Regions from separate parts of the Weissella soli genome, predicted to be linked through region 2. Evidence: riboswitches for the same ligand, from Rfam matches in the RefSeq annotation. Region 2 holds a riboswitch; each other region holds the start of a gene.
What was found. A riboswitch is a leader RNA that binds a small molecule or an ion and turns the genes downstream of it on or off. The one in region 2 is predicted to bind thiamine pyrophosphate.

Region 1 (4,273 bases), 770 kb from region 2:
CCGCAGTGCGGACCCAGCACGAAGAAGCTGTCCTGAATAATATCGAATTCATGGAATCGGTGCATGCTAAGTCATATTCATCGATTTTTGAAACCTTAAATTCACCAGCTGAGATTGAAGAGATTTTTAACTGGACGGGTTCTGATGATTACCTGCAATTTAAAGCGCAACGGATTAACAATATTTACCAAACAGGAACTGATCTGCAAAAGAAAATTGCGTCAGTCTTTCTCGAAACATTTTTGTTCTATTCTGGTTTCTACACGCCATTGTACTATCTTGGCCACAACAAACTGAACAACGTGGCCGAAATTATTAAGCTGATTTTGCGTGACGAGTCGGTCCACGGGACTTATATTGGTTACAAGTTCCAACTGGGCTTCAACGAACTACCCGAAACCGAGCAAGACAAGTTGAAGATGTGGATGTATGATTTGTTGATGGAACTTTATGCGAATGAAGAAAAGTACACGCACGAACTATACGATGGCGTCGGTTGGACTGAATCCGTTTTGACCTTCATTCGATACAATGCGAATAAGGCATTAATGAATTTAGGGCAAGATCCGTTGTTCCCTGATGGCGCCGAGGATGTGAACCCAATCGTGATGAATGGTATTTCAACGACGACTTCAAATCATGATTTCTTTTCACAAGTTGGTAATGGGTACCGCTTGGGGCAATTGGAAGTCATGGAAGATGATGATTACAACTACGGTTTGAATGACTAAGCCATCGTGATCAGGGTCAGACTAGACGTTAATAAATAGGTACTGATGATGAATATCGCCAGGAGCAGCTTGCTCGGGCGATATTTTTTATTGCTGGGGAATTGGTCAGACGACTCTTTTCGATATGGTCACAAGGTAATAATTCAGTTAAAATAGAAGTGGGTATTGCGTCTATTTTTTAGAATACGAGGATAGGAATTTGAAAAAGACACAATCAGTACGTCACTTGGTGTTAACCGCATTATTTATTGCAATTATTCTATTACAGGCCATGGTACCTTGGTTAGGGAATCTGCCAATTAATCCGTTGGTTTCTGTGACAATCATTACCTATACGGTGGCCATCGGCGCGATGATACTCGGACCAAAGACCGGTCTGTTTTTAGGTTTTATTTGGGGCAGTTACTCCTTTTACAATGCTTGGGCTGCGGGCGTCTCGCTGGGGGCGTTGATGTTTCGTAATCCCATTACGGCGATTGTGCCACGGATGGCAGTTGGCTTGATCATTGGTTGGTTATATTGGCGTTTCGTTAAAAACCGTCAAACTGCCCGGCGTCCTATTTTCTTGGCGGGGCTAGGGGCATTGGCCGCGTTGATTAATACGGCCTTGGTGGTCTTGTCGACTTGGATTGGGTTCAATGTGATGCATACCACATTTACGGGTATTCCAGCCGGGGGGGCTTCAGTGGCTTGGTTGTTACAAGTCGTCGTCGGTTTTAATGGTATTTTTGAAATGATTGCGGGCGCCATTTTCGTGCCGGTGATTGGTTCGGTCGTGTTGCTAGTAGCTGATCGCTATAACTTTAATTAGGTCGTACAGTTTTGGCATATTTTTGATTGGTCATGTACGTTCTTGGCAACTTGTGCTATGCTAAATGCGTAAATTAAATATTATCTTTTTCACTAGGGGAGCCATTTGGCTGAGACGATGATTCGGACCCTTTGAACCTGTTGAGTTAAGACTTGCGTAGGAAAGTGATGGGAGCACTAGGGAAATACTCTGATTTAATAAGTATCTATTACCAAGGCTCTCGAACCGCTTTTCAGGTTCGAGAGCCTTTTTGTGTCCCTTGTTGTTATTAGGATTAGGAGAATGTCATGGAAAACTTATATAGCAAACTACAGGACCACAAACCGTTGGTGTTGAATTTAGCTAATATGGTCACACCACAACATGTGGCCGACGCAATTAACGTCATCGGGGGTTCACCGTTGATGACCCGCTCAATTGATGAAGTGGCCGAATTGGTGAGCATTGCGGGGGCGGTCGTGCTCAATATTGGCACTATCCGTGCAGATGAGTTCGCCCTGTTTGAAGCTGTTGGCCAAATGGCCAATGCCCAAGGCAAGCCCGTGGTGTTGGATCCGGTTGCTGTGGGCATGCCATTTCGGGGTCAGTTCGTGACGCGCTTATTGGACAGTGTACAGGTTGATATTATTCGCGGTAATGCAGCTGAAATTAGTTGGTTTGCACAGCAACAGACCGCGGGTCAAGGCATCGATGCCCTGACGGCGACAACCGATGTGGCAATGGCTCAAACCGTGGCTCATCGTACGGGGGCCATCGTAGTAGCCTCAGGGGCGACGGACGTCATTACCGATGGCAAGCAAGTGGCTTTGGTACAAAATAATGTGCAGTTGCTGGCGGTCAATGTTGGTGCTGGTGATATGTTGAGTGGCTTGATTGCGACATTTGCGGCGGTTACCAGTGACTATTATGGGGCAGCTTTATATGCCACGGCGTTGCTGGGAGCAGCCGGCCAGCAAGCCACTGTTTCGGCGCAGGGATTGCCCGGCCGCTTTATGCCGGCCCTGTTTGATGAATTATCAGTGGCCGATGACGCCTATATCACAAGGTATGCGGAGGTGACACAATGATTGAGGTACCACAGGTCGTGACGATTGCCGGGATTGATTCAGGCGGGGGTGCCGGCATAAATGCGGATTTGAAGACCTTTCATAACCAACGGGTATACGCCGCATCAATTGTGGTGGGGTTAACCGCCCAAAATACCTATGGTGTACAGGCCTTGTTACCCACGCCCAGTGCATTTTTGCATGAACAATTTGAGAGTGTGGACGCTGATTTTGCGATCAAAGCAGTGAAGACTGGTGCCCTGTTTGATGCTGAACACGTACATCAGGTGGTGCAGGAATTAGCTGATGTACATTTTGGCGCAGTGGTTGTCGATCCAGTGATGGTGGCCAAGGGCGGTGCGAAATTATTGACCAATGCGGCCATTGCACTTGTGAAAACTGAATTATTGCCACTGGCAACGGTGATCACGCCTAATTTAGAGGAAGCACAGGTGCTCCTTGACCGTTCGATTGAAACAGAGGCAGACATAATGCAGGCCGCGAGCGCTTTACAGGCGCTTGGCGCCAAGCATGTCTTGATCAAAGGTGGTCACGCTGCATCAGCGACGGTGGTGCGAGACTATGCCTTATTTGCCGATGGATCATCCGCTTGGTACACGGCACCACGTATTGATACGGTTCGCACGCATGGGACCGGAGATACCTTGTCGGCTTACATCACCGCCAATTTAGCCAAGGGACTTGATATCAAAGACATCCTTCCAGCAGCTAAACAATTCACCTATGAAGCAATCAAACAGAGTATCAACGTGGGGCACGGGCACGGCCCCCTCAATCATTGGGTGGAGGGTTAGCATGCAAACAAATTACTTAGAACGTTACTTTATCAGCGGTTCACAAGATCTGCCAGGACATACGCTCACACAGTACATCGCCCAGGTTGAACGCATCATGGCTGCTGGCATTACAGCGTATCAGTTTCGTGAAAAAACAGGGGGCTTGACGCAAGCCGCATCCCGCCTAGCCTTAGCACAAACACTAAAAGAGATGGCACGGCACTACCACATTCCGTTTTTTGTCGATGACGATGTCGCCTTGGCTTTGGCAGTTGGAGCAGATGGTATCCATGTCGGTCAGACGGACATGCCAATCACTGAAGTCATCGCCAGTGTACCAGCTGAGATGCTCATTGGGTTGTCAGTCCGAACAGTTGCAGAGATGCGTGCGGCCCAACAATATACGCGGATTGACTATTTGGGCGTCGGCCCAGTCTATCCGACGATAACCAAAAAAGATGCCGCTATGGCCCAAGGTATTAGTGGTCTGCAAGCAATCCTTGCCGTGAACGAACAACACTTCCCAGTGGTCGCGATTGGTGGGATCACACTTGCGCAACTAGCAACATTGAAAGCCACTGGTGTGCAAGGTGTTGCGTTCGTTAGTATGGCGTTACAGGCGGATCAACCCGTTAGTTTAATGCAAGAAATGGAGCAAATTTGGCATGATGACAACGCATGAATGGTTAACAACCCAAGCAACCCCGCTTTTACATCAAATACAGCAGACAGCGTTTGTGACCGGTATTGGTACGGGTGAACTCACCCAGGCACAGCGGGATTACTATGTTGCCCAAGATCATTACTATATTGAGCGGTTTACTCAGATGTGGCAGGCCATGGAACAGCAATTACCGCCCGAGCTGGTCGCACGGCAACCAAAAACAC
Region 2 (4,273 bases):
TGTTCTTTGTTGAGCCAATGGCGAATAATGTTTAAAATGCTGTAAATGGCGATTTGTTTGGTATAGTCAATGGGGATGATATCAGAATAATGGCCGTTGGACGCGATTAATTTACTAGAAATCATGTCATCAACCAGGTCTTTAATCTGATTGAAAAATTGGGGATCCCCCTTTTCTGAAAATAAGGTACGAATAGTTTCACGTTCTGAATCTGCATAATCGAGCGCAGCATTAAACGTATTAAAGAGTTCTTCGGCTTTGTTGTTTGGAGTATTATCAATGGCATAATCAATGTTGGACTGAATCGCGGCCGCAATTGATTGATGAATCGTATTTTCCAGGTGTTCAAGCAAGGCAAATTTGTCGGTGAAATGCACATAGAAGGTACCACGACTGATGCCGGCCGTACGCGTGATGTCAGAAACGGTTAGATTTGAAAACCCTTTTTCGTTAATCAACGAGATGAAAGCTTTTTTAATGTTTGCTTGGGTCTGGGCATTTTGTTCAATATGTTTCATGATGATACTCCTTTAATTGATTTGTAATTACTGCTTAATATAGCTTATTTGAACAGGGTGTTCAATTGGTTCCGTTAGAAAACTAATCCCTATATTAAGGTGCTTGAAAAGTAGCTCAATACTTACAAATGTGTATAATATGAAAAGAAGTTAGCGGAAAAGAGAGTTATCATGAGTGAAATCCTAAAAGAACAATTTTTGATCGATGAATTATCCGATCAGCAACAAACAGTCATTGCTGAGATGAATGACTATATCGCGGCCGGGATTCGGGGTAATCAGCATGCGGTTGCTATTATTCAAGGTGCTGCCGGTACAGGAAAATCAGTTGTCTTGATGCAATTAGTGAAGCAATACATGACCGATAAGCAGTACCGTACCGCCTTGGTCGTGAATCATCCCGAGCTATATAAGGCTTATCAAGATTTAGCTGAAGATATACCTGGTATCAAAGAACGTGATATTCGACGACCAACGTCATTGATTAATGAGGCACAGAAAAAGAATTGGTCATATGATGTTATTTTCGTGGATGAAGCGCATTTGCTATATTCCAAATCAGAACCCTATGCGCACTATCGCGGTGAGAACCAGTTAACCGATCTGATGAACTTGGCCAAGATCGTGGTTGTCGTGTATGATTTTGCGCAAGTCTTCCAATCAAAGATGTATTGGTCAAAGGACTTATTATTTAAAACGATTGGTAATCATCCTTACAAGCAATTTGATATGGATTTTCAATATCGTATGGTTGCTAGCCAAGAACAGGTTGCTTGGATTGATGATTTAACGGCTGAAAAGCCCATTTATGCATTCCCTGAAAATAGTCCTTTCGAGTTTGAAGTGTTTGACACAGCCGGTGCTTTATATGAACAAATTAAATTAAAAAATAAAGAAGTTGGGTTATCACGCGTGGTAGCTACTTCAGGATTTCCCCGGATTGATGGCCGGCATAATGTCGAGATGGATACCTTTTCAAAGCCCTGGGATGAGTGGGATCCACAACGCATGCACTGGGCTAAGCGGGAATACTCAATTGACCAAGTGGGGACAATTTACACCTTGCAGGGGTTTGATTTGAATTATGTGGGGATGATTATTGGGCCATCTTTTGGTTATGATGCAAAGACGGATGCCATGACCATTATTCCGTCAAAGTATTCACACAAAGAAATTTTTAAAAAGCGCTCTGATATGAAATTTACAGAAGCCCAGTACAAGGAGTTTATTGCTAACGTTCTGAATGTGTTGATGAAGCGTGGTAAGTTTGGCTTGTATTTGACAGCGTATGATGATGATTTGCGGCAGCGGTTAGTGGACTTATATCAACAGAAGCGTTAAAACACAAATAGCATCAGATTGGTTAAAAAGTCGGCAAAATAGTGCTACAATATAGATATTATGACAGATAGAGGTGGCCATCATGGCATATAGTAAAGAATTATTAGAAGAAACACAGGGCCACTTGCTTGACCTATTGATCCAAGATAAGCAATCAGCAGAAATTGTTACAGCTGTGTTTGCGTATTACGCAGAAAATGCGGCTAAGTAGTCAATAAAAATAAATTTTACTAGGGGCACCAGCAATGGTTGAGATGAACCCTTTGAACCTGATCAAATTAACATTTGCGTAGGGAAGTAAGTTTAATAGATGATATCGAAAACTCATCTCTAGACTTATGGTCTAGGGATGAGTTTTTTATATGCGTAAGCATGGAATGGAGAGAATAAAATGGCAAATGCAGCAATGGCAATTCAAGTGTTACCAAATACAACTGACACGGCTAAGTTACTTGAAATCGTCGATGCGGCGATTGCGGCAATTGATGCAAGTGGATTGAATTATGAGGTCGGTGCCTTTGAAACGACAATTGAAGGTGATTTGGATCAATTGGTGGCCTTGATTCCAGCCATTCAAGCAGCAAGTGTCGCAGCCGGTGCTGAAATGATCAATAATTACATTAAATTGGCGTATGCACCTGAGAAACATATTTTGACGACTGATGAGAAATTAGATAAATATCGTAAGTAAGTTAAACAAAGGCACCAAGGTGACGCTTGGTGCCTTTGTTTAACTTACTTTTAGCACTCTGAACAAAAGTGTGCTAAAAGTGTTGACAAGGTCCTTTGATGTGTGTATTATAATAAATGTTAGCAAGTAAGAAACAAGAGTGCTAACAAGGAGGCGCGCAAATGTTAACAGAACGTCAACGTTTAATATTGATGGCGATCATTGCGGACTATGCGCGTTCTGGCCGCGCAGTTGGCTCAAAGACGCTACTGGCAGAGTTACAGTTGCCGGTCAGTTCAGCCACAATTCGTAACGAAATGGCGTATCTTGAGGATCAAGGACTTTTACAAAAGGAACATACATCCTCAGGACGCGTCCCTTCGCAAACGGGGTATCGGTACTATGTTGATTTCTTGATGAAGTCACGGCGATTACCAACGGAGCTTGAGGTGAAGTTGCGGCGGGTGTTCAACCATCGTTTCCAACAAGTTGATGACTTGTTGGGACAGGTCACTCGCATACTAGCTGAAGTGACAGGTTACACAGTGGTTGCTTTGAAGCCGGAAGCCTTAGACGTACGTTTGTCAGGATTCCAGCTTGTCACAATTGATGGTCAGCAAAACATGGCGATTGTTGTGACTAGTGATGGTCAGGTGACGAGTCAGAGCTTCCGATTACCAACGGGGTCAAGTAGTTCTGATTTGCAGTCTTTGGTCAGTAACATCAACCAGACATTAGTCGGTCAGCCGATTCGAGTGGTTTTGCAAAGTTTGAGTGGTGATTTACCACTTGGGTTGGAGCGGACTATTCGGACACCAGCTGCTTTCCTACAATTATTTGGGGATATTTTGGCTCGTTCAATACAAGATACCGTCTTTATTGGCGGTCGGTTAAATGTCTTTGATTTTACAACGGATACCAATCTGCAAGATATTAAGGCATTGTACCAACTCCTTGAATCACCAGCACAAATGCGTCAGGTCATTGGCGCTGCAAATGATGGTGTGATGATTCAAATTGGTTCTGAAAATGATGATGACTTGTTGTCGCCATATAGCTTGGCCTCAACTTCCTACCGGGTACCTAATCATGGTACCGGTGAAATCGCCATCCTTGGACCCACCAATATGAATTATTCAGAAGTGGTCACTTTGCTCGCGACAGTTCGTGAAACTCTTGTCAGTGAATTAAAAGAATACTATTAGAAAAGAGGTGTTGACATGGCGGAAGATCAAAAGTCAGTCGATGAAGAAATTCAAGAAGAGGTAAGGCCTGAGGTTGAAGAAGCTGAGACAGTTGAAACTACGACAGAAGAAATTGTCGAAGTTGACCCTCTTGAAGAGTTACAAGCCAAGTATGATGAACTTGATGACAAGTTCTTACGGGCCGAAGCGGAGATGCAAAATATGCATGGTCGGTTTGCAAAAGAACAAGCAGCGGCCCTGAAGTATGCTAGTTCCAAATTGGCAAAGTCAGTGTTACCAGCGCTTGATAACTTGGAACGGGCCCTCGCGGTTGAAGTAGCGGATGAGGCCGCACAACAAATCAAGGCTGGCGTTGAAATTGTTTACAACAACCTGGTTAGTGCCCTTGCAGAAAATGATATTAAGGCTGTTGGTGTGGCAGGTGAATCGTTTGATCCAAATGTCCACCAAGCTATTCAATCACAGCCGGCCGATGATGAGCATCCTGCAGACACAATCGCCCAAGTGTTCCAAAAGGGGTATGTCTTGCATGATCGGGT
Region 3 (4,273 bases), 190 kb from region 2:
TCGAGTAATGAAGCAATTAATTTAGCACTGATTGGTTCGCGTGCTTTTGCTTTACGATCTTGTCGGGCATATCCATAATATGGCAGGACAACATTAATCGTTTTAGCTGATGCACGTCGTAAAGCATCTACTGCAATCATGATTTCCATAAAGCTATCATTAACCTCACCACCGATTGGCGACACAACAAATACATCATCCCCACGGATACTTTCCAACACGCGTAATGCGATCTCGCCGTCCTTAAAGCGCTTCACCTCAACCGGTGTTACTGGCAAATGTAGTTCTTCAGAAATTTTTTGGGTCAATTCTGCATTTGTTGATAACCCAATAATTTTTAGTGTGCTTTTCACCAGTCATTCCTCCGCGTCATCTTTGTTACTGACAATTGTTTATTGTCTTAATTTTACCAGAATTTTTACGTTTTTGTTACTTGACTGCTAAAAAAGAAAGCGCTTCACGTTAGTCAGTTAAATGCAACTAAGTGCTACCAAAAAGTAAGTTGTCATTCTCACTTGACTTCCCGTGTGATTTTTCTGTGGAAACACGCCTGATCGCTAGCTACTCTTTGAGTCATCAACCCATTCTTAGATTTTTCAATCTATATTCTCTACCTTAATGCATAGTAAGTCATCGCCGGTGTACAAGGAAAGTTGTACGCAAAAAAATAATTCCATATATCACTATCTTTCCCTTCCCTTTTCACCAAATATTGGGTACACTGATTAAAATAAATTTTTCACAATATTGTTATGTTTAATTAGTCACAGAGAGGAATAAAACATCATGACAACGCTTACCGCCAACATTGCTGGCTTTGAATTTGACGACATCCTACTGAATGCCGCTGGTGTCTATTGCATGACCACCGAGGAACTTGACCAGGTATTGACTGCCCCCGGGGCTGGGTCACTGGTCACCAAGTCAGCCACACCTAGTTTCCGGGCTGGTAATCCAGCACCCCGCTTTACCAAAATGCCCCTTGGTTCAATTAATTCGATGGGTTTACCTAATAATGGCTTAGATTACTATTTAGACTATGTCATCACTAAGCAGGCTGTAAAGCCCCTTTTTCTGTCAATTGCTGGCTTGACCAAGACCGATAATCTGGCGATGCTTCACCAAATTCAAGCGTCTAATTTTAATGGTTTGGTTGAACTAAATCTATCTTGCCCAAACGTCCCTGGTAAACCACAAACGGCCTATGATTTCGATGCAACCCGCGCCATTTTGACTGAGGTCTTCCAATTCTATACCAAGCCCCTCGGGGTCAAGTTGCCACCCTATTTCGATATTGTGCACTTCGACATGGTTGCGGCTGTGTTAAACGACTTCCCTTTGGCATTCGTCAATACCATTAATTCAATTGGTAACGCCCTGGCCATTGATCCAGAAACCGACAGCGTGATGATCGCTCCTAAGGGCGGCTTTGGCGGTATCGGCGGGGAAATCGTGAAGCCAACTGCTTTGGCCAATGTTCGGGCCCTCCGACTGCGTCTGAACCCTGCCATCAAAATTATCGGGACCGGTGGTGTCCAAACCGGCCGTGACGTCTATGAACACATCCTGTGTGGGGCTGATTTAGTTTCGGTCGGGACCAACCTTGCCTTTGAGGGACCAGCTATCTTTGACCGTCTTAAGACAGAATTATTAGCTGAGATGGCCAAAAAAGGCTATCGTTCACTAGCCGATTTCCGGGGTAACTTGCAAACGCTGTAACTATCTATTGAATTTATTTTAAGAATCCGTTATGCTTACCTATGACGATTCAAACAAGCTGGGGTGCTCCTTTTGGGGCTGAGATAATACCCATCGTACCTGATCCGGATAATGCCGGCGGAGGTAGCTTGGTTTGTTTACCTAGTAAGTAAACTGACCCAGTCCAGCTTTTTGCTTGGACGGGGTCTTTTTTCTTTTCCATGCGTTCGATCATTCCAATGCTGTGATGTTCTACTGCCATCGCGCTTGCGGGAATCACGCTTGTTTGACGTTACATTCTAATAATTCGGAGGTTTGCGCCATGCAAACAGTTTCATCAAAAGACAAGCGTTCATGGTCATTAAATGACGTCATTACACTTGCCATTATTGCTATTTTCTTCGGTGTGATCTATGAAGTATGGGGCTTCGCATACAATGCGATTGCAGCCACACCTTTAAAGATTTATGCCAATGACATGACGCTGGGTGTTTGGATTATGGCTGGTCCAATGGCTGGTGTGTTACTCAAAAAGGCCGGTGCCACAACCATTGGTGAAATCTTGGCAGCCGTCGTTGAAATGCTACTCTTCTCACAATGGGGCTTTTCAAATGTCATTTATGGTTTAGTGCAGGGAGTTTCCAGTGAAGCTGGGTTTGCGCTCACTGGCTACAAGAACTGGGATAAGTTTGGCTTGTTCATGTCAACGGTATCAACGACGGTCTTGATGTTCATTTGGGACTGGTTCCAAAGTGGCTACAACACATTCTCATTTGGCCTACTCATCACCCTTTTCATCATCCGTTTCATTTCAATCGGATTTTTCGCCGGTGTATTAGTTTACTGGATTCAAAAGTTAGTTGATCAGTCAGGCATTCGCCACTAGGAATAATTTCATGACCAAATTAGAAATTCGAAAACTTAATTTCTCTTATGGGTCAAAGAATAGCGACATTCTTCGGGATGTCGCTTTAACTTTAGCACCCAACTCGTTTAATTTGCTTTACGGGCCCAGTGGCTCTGGCAAATCGACCTTACTTAAATTAATGGCTGGTCTCTACCCTAATTTTAGCGGTGACATTACGCAAGGTGATGTTTATTTGCTGGGACAACCCGTTGGACCAATTGTCAGTTTTGAACGCGCACAACACATTGCGATGCTTTTCCAAAATCCGACACGGCAATTTGCGATGCAAACACCGCGTGAACAAATTGAATTTGCGTTAGAAAACCTGCAATTACCCCGTACAGAAATTCAGACGCGTACTGAAAATGCTTTGCTGATGCTGGACTTGGTACCATTAGCTGAACGACAGTTATTCACCATGTCTGGTGGTGAACAACAGCGCGTGGCCCTGGCTGTCATTTTTGCGCTGAATGCGGAAATCATCTTGTTAGATGAACCCTTTGCCAATGTTGATCCCGAAAGCCGCCAACAGTTGTTGCACATCATTAAGTCGCTGCAAACTGATCATGGTAAAACGATTTTTATCTCTGACCACGATTTAACGGGTTATGCACCATTAGTTGACCACGTTTTTCAATTACGGGAGCAACGCCCCGTTGAAGTCGCCCTGACTGAATTAACGGCGCCAACTGTGCCACCAATTGTTGGGACACCTGCAGCACAAAGTCAGCTACACTGGCGTGACTTGACCTTACAGGTTGGCGCAACGATTCTCGTGCATGATAGTAGCTTTGCCTTACCCGTTGGTCAGCTTGGCCTGCTATCAGGAGCAAACGGTTCTGGGAAATCGACCCTTTTCCGTGTCCTTAGTAAGCAACTTAGCATGTCCGGTGAAGTCACTTTTGCTGGTAAAACAATGGCTGACTATAAACTCTTTGATTGGGCGCAAGTCGTAGGTTATGTTTTCCAAAATGCCAGTGACCAATTCATCACGATGACCCCCCGAGAAGAATTTGCGCAAAGTCGTGCCCACAGTCACTTAACGGACTATTGGACGGATGACCGTATCAAGCGCGCCATCACTGCGTTAAACCTCGACCACGTATTGGATCACGTCGTGTACCAACTATCTGGTGGGCAACAGAAAAAAGTCCAATTACTGAGCGTCCTCATTAGCGGTCATCCCGTTCTATTACTAGATGAACCCCTGGCTGGTCTGGATAGTGCTTCGGTTCGCACCCTGCTCACATTGCTTAAAGACTACATCGTGACTAATCAGATTAGTGCATTGATGATTTCACATCAACGTCAATTCTTAAACGAATTCGTCGACTATGAACTGCACTTAGCTAATCACCGCATCGCACTAGTAACGGAGGCCCCTCATGACTAATCGCCAACCCTTACCCTTGTTGATCTTCGTGTCCATCACTGGTTTAGGCATCATGTTTGTTAAATCAGTTTGGTTAAATAGCGTGTTGGTGTTGATTGGGATGGCCTTGTTGCTCCTATTACGTGTTAAACCAAAACCAGTGTTCTGGGCGCTGCTGATTTCACTACCCGCTGCGTTTGGGACTTGGTGGTCATACATGGCTTTTAGTACCTATGACAACTGGCATATTGCGTTGATCTATACGAGTCGTTTGTATGCCTTTTTGATGCTTGGCT

Region 1: linked by a shared signal. The riboswitch ahead of thiM (hydroxyethylthiazole kinase) and the one ahead of WSWS_RS05405 (thiamine-binding protein) in region 2 are both predicted to bind thiamine pyrophosphate.
Region 3: linked by a shared signal. The riboswitch ahead of WSWS_RS04465 (ECF transporter S component) and the one ahead of WSWS_RS05405 (thiamine-binding protein) in region 2 are both predicted to bind thiamine pyrophosphate.

Annotation. Positions count from the first base shown of each region.
Region 1 is NZ_CP017326.1:360,633-364,905, forward strand. It holds gene nrdF (class 1b ribonucleoside-diphosphate reductase subunit beta) at 1-731, shown strand, start outside; gene WSWS_RS01720 (ECF transporter S component) at 931-1,542, shown strand; TPP riboswitch at 1,627-1,722, shown strand; gene thiM (hydroxyethylthiazole kinase) at 1,830-2,609, shown strand; gene thiD (bifunctional hydroxymethylpyrimidine kinase/phosphomethylpyrimidine kinase) at 2,606-3,403, shown strand; gene thiE (thiamine phosphate synthase) at 3,405-4,067, shown strand; gene WSWS_RS01740 (TenA family protein) at 4,051-4,273, shown strand, end outside.
Region 2 is NZ_CP017326.1:1,128,602-1,132,874, reverse strand. It holds gene WSWS_RS05415 (TetR/AcrR family transcriptional regulator) at 1-518, opposite strand, end outside; gene WSWS_RS05410 (DUF2075 domain-containing protein) at 690-1,859, shown strand; gene WSWS_RS08295 (hypothetical protein) at 1,942-2,070, shown strand; TPP riboswitch at 2,082-2,172, shown strand; gene WSWS_RS05405 (thiamine-binding protein) at 2,251-2,550, shown strand; gene hrcA (heat-inducible transcriptional repressor HrcA) at 2,712-3,734, shown strand; gene grpE (nucleotide exchange factor GrpE) at 3,750-4,273, shown strand, end outside.
Region 3 is NZ_CP017326.1:942,819-947,091, forward strand. It holds gene WSWS_RS04455 (ribose-phosphate diphosphokinase) at 1-353, opposite strand, end outside; gene WSWS_RS04460 (dihydroorotate oxidase) at 787-1,719, shown strand; TPP riboswitch at 1,769-1,862, shown strand; gene WSWS_RS04465 (ECF transporter S component) at 2,021-2,584, shown strand; gene WSWS_RS04470 (ABC transporter ATP-binding protein) at 2,595-3,998, shown strand; gene WSWS_RS04475 (energy-coupling factor transporter transmembrane component T) at 3,991-4,273, shown strand, end outside.